Regions from separate parts of the Pseudomonas sp. GNP012 genome, predicted to be linked through region 2. Evidence: predicted binding sites of a transcription regulator. Region 2 holds the regulator's gene; the other holds the start of a gene.
What was found. The regulator sigma-54, encoded in region 2, starts transcription at its own class of promoters, with help from an activator protein. The targets are predictions, from matches to a motif close to ANTGGCATNNANNTTGCTNT.
Positions count from the first base shown of each region.

Region 1: ACXX83_RS05070 (CmpA/NrtA family ABC transporter substrate-binding protein) is a predicted target of sigma-54. The motif match lies at 1,570-1,589, and genes of this name have one in related genera.

Region 1 covers NZ_JBTGUU010000001.1:1,168,577-1,170,977, forward strand. Annotated here, with positions in the region: gene ACXX83_RS05065 (ANTAR domain-containing response regulator) at 1-226, opposite strand, end outside; gene ACXX83_RS05070 (CmpA/NrtA family ABC transporter substrate-binding protein) at 242-1,453, opposite strand; gene ACXX83_RS05075 (helix-turn-helix domain-containing protein) at 1,627-2,401, shown strand, end outside.
Region 2 covers NZ_JBTGUU010000001.1:215,187-217,587, forward strand. Annotated here, with positions in the region: gene ptsN (PTS IIA-like nitrogen regulatory protein PtsN) at 1-1, opposite strand, end outside; gene hpf (ribosome hibernation-promoting factor, HPF/YfiA family) at 14-322, opposite strand; gene ACXX83_RS00875 (RNA polymerase factor sigma-54) at 397-1,890, opposite strand; gene lptB (LPS export ABC transporter ATP-binding protein) at 2,136-2,401, opposite strand, start outside.

The DNA of each region.
Region 1 (2,401 bases), 950 kb from region 2:
TCGGTCGTGGCTGGTCGCGAGTGACCAGCACCACTTGTTCCATGACATCGCGGCCTGGTGACTCGGTATCGATCAGAATCACGTCCGGACGCACCGTTTCGACGCGTTCGGGCAAGTCGATGGTCAGGCCGGACTCATCGATCACTTCGAACCCGGCCTCGGTCAGGGCGGCCTTCAGGCGTCCGACTTTTTTCGCGGTGTCGTTGATCAGCAGGATACGCAGCATGTTCGTCGTCTCCTGTCAGCGGCTGGCGGATCGGTGTGAGCTGTCGCTCATGGCGTGCAGTTTGAAGCTGCGGGCATAACCGGCCGGGTCCGAACCGTCCCAGATCTTGCCGTCGATCAATTGACTGCTACGCATCTCCTTGCCCAATGCCGCGACACCGACAGCGCTGGCCGCTTCACGATACAAGTCTAGTTGATGGACTTGACGGGCCACGGCGAGGTAATCCGGGTCATCGCGCAACAAGCCCCAGCGACGGAACTGGGTCATGAACCATATACCGTCGGACAGGTACGGCAGATTGACCTCGCCTTCACTATGGAAGCGCAGGGCGTGCGGGTCTTGCCAGCGATTGCCCAGGCCATCGACATAGTCGCCCAGCAGGCGCGGCTCGATGCATTCCAGCGGCGTATCGAGGTATTGCGCTGCACTGAGCAATTGCGCGGTGCTGCGACGATTTTCGCTGCTTTGTTCGATGAAGCGGCTGGCTTCCAGAATCGCCATCACCAACACCCGCGCGGTATTGGGATATTGCTCGACGAACGCACGGGTGCAGCCGAGGACCTTTTCCGGGTGATCGGGCCAGAGGGCCTGGGTCGTGGCCAGGGTGAAACCGAGGTCCTGCTGCACGGCGCTGGCGGACCAGGGTTCGCCGACACAGAACCCGTCGATACGCCCGGCCCGCAGGTGGGCGACCATTTGCGGCGGCGGCACTACGACGCTGTCGACATCCAGCAGCGGGTGAATGCCCTGGCTGGCCAGCCAGTAATACAACCACATGGCGTGGGTACCGGTAGGAAACGTCTGAGCGAAGGTGAGTTTTGCGCGAGTTTGGTGCACGTGCCGATCCAATGCCTCAGGACTGGTCACCCCAAGCGCCTGCAAACCGCGGGACAGATTGATGCTCTGGCCGTTTTGATTCAGGCCCATCAACACCGCCATGTCGGTCGCGGCCACGCCACCGATGCCCAGGTGAACGGCGTAAATCAGACCGTAGAGACTGTGGGCTGCATCGAGTTCGCCGCTGACCAGCTTGTCCCGCAGGCTGGCCCAGGACGATTGGCGCTTGAGGTTCAGGGTCAAGCCATAGGGTTGGGCGAAGCCCTGAGTGGCGGCGACCACCACCGAGGCGCAGTCGCTCAGGGCCATGAAGCCGAGATTGATTTCGGTTTTTTCCGGGGCATCGCTGCCATTGACCCAGGCCAGAGGGCCGACTGACGGTTCGTTCATCGCGTGTTCACCTTGCAAAAAAAACGTCGTCCCGGGTCCGTGCATGGGCAGGCCGGGGACGACGCCATTGTCTTTGCACCCGTTCCGACGCTGGCATGGGTGCTGGTACACGGAAGGGTGCAAGGCATATGCCATCACCGGTTCATCAGCTTTACATCAGGATTCATCGCGCCATGTCTTTCATCCTGCCGGCCGTTGATCGTCAGGCCGCAAAGGAGGTTGGCGTGCAAATCCAATTACTACACGCCACCGGTCTGCCTGATGCTCGTTGCAGCGAGCGGGTGCTGCATGTGCGGGTCAGCGAATCCCCTGTGTATCTGGCTTCGGCGCAGCGCCCGCGGGTCTGTCTGCCGGTCGGTTGGGAAGGGCTGATTGCAACGAGCGATACATTCGAGCTGGGCGGCGGCGTGCAGACCCGGCCGGTTGCAGAAGCGGCGCTGGTTAAATTGCAAGTGTTCATCGATCTGGGAAACACACTGGTTGATCAACGACCCAGCCCGACATCCTGGGCGGCATTGCCGGTGGCGTACCCCGCCGTGTGGTCCGGGCGGGCGCTAGAGCGCTGGTACATCGAACAGGCCATGGTCGGGGGTATGGCTTACCAGACCTTCGCCGGCGTGCTGCGTCATACCGAAAGTTACGGACTTGTGCGCTTCCTGCTGGAGCAGGGCACCCACAGCGAAAAGTTGACCACCCTGGCTCAGCGTTATGGCGTTTCCGTGTCGCACTTCCGTCGACTGTGCCGGCAGGCCCTGGGCACGGCGGCCAAGCCTGCATTGCGCGGCTGGCGTGCGGCCAGGGCGCTGTTGAACATGAGCCTGCAGGACGACTCCCTGACGGATATCGCGCTGGAGTTGGGTTTTGCCTCTTCTTCGCATTTCTCCAAGGAAATCCGTGATCTGGTTGGCTTCACGCCCAGTAGCCTGGCCGACATAACCTACCTCCCAG
Region 2 (2,401 bases):
TGGGTAGGGAGTGTTAACGACCGGTTGCGCCCTGAAGGAGGCTCTGGGTCTTTTCCTTATGCTTTTTGAGTTGTTTATCCAGCTTGTCGGTGAGTGCATCGATCGCAGCGTACATATCGGTATGTTCCGCATTGGCGACCACTTCATTCCCGGGAATATGCAGCGTGGCTTCGATTTTCTGCTTCAGCTTCTCGACGGTCATCGTGACCTGCACGTTAGTGATCTTGTCGAAATGTCGCTCCAATCGTTCGAGTTTTTCGCCGATGTAGGTGCGAAGAGGTTCGGTCACTTCCAGTTGGTGTCCACTGATGTTGACTTGCATACAGCTTCTCCTTCGTTGCCAGTGCATAAAGCGGTAGATCAGATGATCTACCACTGGAACGCTGTGGCGTGGCTCTACATCAACCGCTTGCGTTCGCTCGAAGGCGCGATCCCGAGGGATTCGCGGTACTTGGCGACGGTGCGGCGAGCCACCTGAATGCCTTGTGCCTCCAGTAAACCAGCGATCTTGCTGTCACTCAACGGCTTTTTCTGATTTTCCGCGGCAACCAGTTTTTTGATGATCGCCCGGATCGCCGTGGACGAGCATTCGCCGCCTTCGGAGGTGCTTACGTGACTGGAAAAAAAGTATTTCAGTTCATAAATACCCCGGGGGGTGTGCATGAACTTCTGGGTCGTTACCCGTGAAATCGTCGACTCATGCATGCCGACCGCTTCGGCGATGTCATGCAGGACCAGCGGCTTCATGGCTTCGTCGCCATATTCGAGGAAACCGCGCTGATGCTCCACGATCTGGGTGGCAACCTTCATCAGGGTTTCATTGCGGCTCTGCAGGCTCTTGATGAACCAGCGGGCCTCCTGCAACTGATTGCGCATGAACGTGTTGTCGGCGCTGGTATCGGCGCGGCGCACAAAACCGGCGTACTGGGCGTTGACCCGCAGCCGTGGCACCGACTCCTGATTCAGCTCTACCAGCCAGCGCTCGTTGTCCTTGCGTACGATGACGTCAGGAACGACGTACTCGGCTTCGGTGGACTCGATTTGCGAGCCCGGGCGCGGGTTGAGGCTCTGGACCAGCTCTATGACCTGGCGCAGCTCATCTTCCTTGAGCTTCATGCGACGCATGAGCTGGCTGTAGTCGCGGCTGCCAAGCAGGTCGATGTAATCGGTGACAAGGCGCTTGGCTTCGGCCAGCCAAGGGGTCTTGGCGGGCAACTGGCGCAATTGCAGCAGCAGGCATTCGCCCAGATTGCGTGCGCCGATGCCGGCCGGCTCGAATTGCTGGATGCGGTGCAGGACGGCTTCGATTTCGTCCAGTTCGATGTCCAGTTCCGGGTCGAAGGCTTCGAGGATTTCCTCGAGGGTTTCGTCCAGGTAGCCCTGATTGTTGATGCAGTCGATCAGGGTCACCGCGATCAGGCGATCGGTGTCGGACATCGGAGCCAGGTTCAGTTGCCACAGCAAGTGGCTTTGCAGGCTTTCACCGGCCGAGGTGCGGGTGGTGAAGTCCCACTCGTCATCGTCATTGCTGGGCAGGCTGCTGGCGCTGGTCTGGTAAACGTCTTCCCATGCGGTGTCGACGGGGAGTTCATTGGGGATACGCTCGTTCCAGTCACCCTCATCGAGGTTGTCAACCGTCGGGGCGCTTTCCTGGTAGGAGGGTTCCTGGATATCGGTGTTGGGCTTTTGTTCGGCGTTGTCGGCCAAGGGGTCGGAATTGTCGAAGTCGTCGCCTTCTTCCTGGCGTTCGAGCATCGGATTGGACTCCAGGGCCTCCTGGATTTCCTGTTGCAGGTCCAGGGTCGACAATTGGAGCAGGCGGATGGCCTGTTGCAGCTGAGGTGTCATCGTCAGCTGCTGGCCCATTCTCAAGACTAGCGATGGTTTCATGGCAGGGGCTTAACACCTTATTCGCCGGCGCACATGCGCCATCCACTACAGGGCGCCGGGGCGCCAAACATAAGCAAATTATATGCCTGAAACTGAAGGATTTGCCTAGAGCGCTGTAACAATAAAAAACTATAAATTTGTGTTGCGGTGCTGCCCATGTTGGGGGCTGAACGCGCAGGTTCGCATCAGGCCTGATGAATCGCGAGACCGGTGCCCGGGCGCCTTGCCTGGGCACAGCTCAGCGTTTACAGGCGGAACTCATGGCCCAGGTACACTTCCTTCACCAGGTCGTTGGCCAGGATGGTCTCTGCGTCACCTTCGGCAATCAATTGGCCGTCATTGACGATATAGGCGGTTTCACAGATATCCAGGGTTTCACGAACGTTGTGGTCCGTGATCAGCACGCCAATGCCTTTGGCCTTGAGGTGGTAAATGATCTGTTTGATGTCGCCGACCGAAATCGGGTCCACGCCGGCGAACGGTTCATCGAGGAGGATGAACTTCGGGTTGG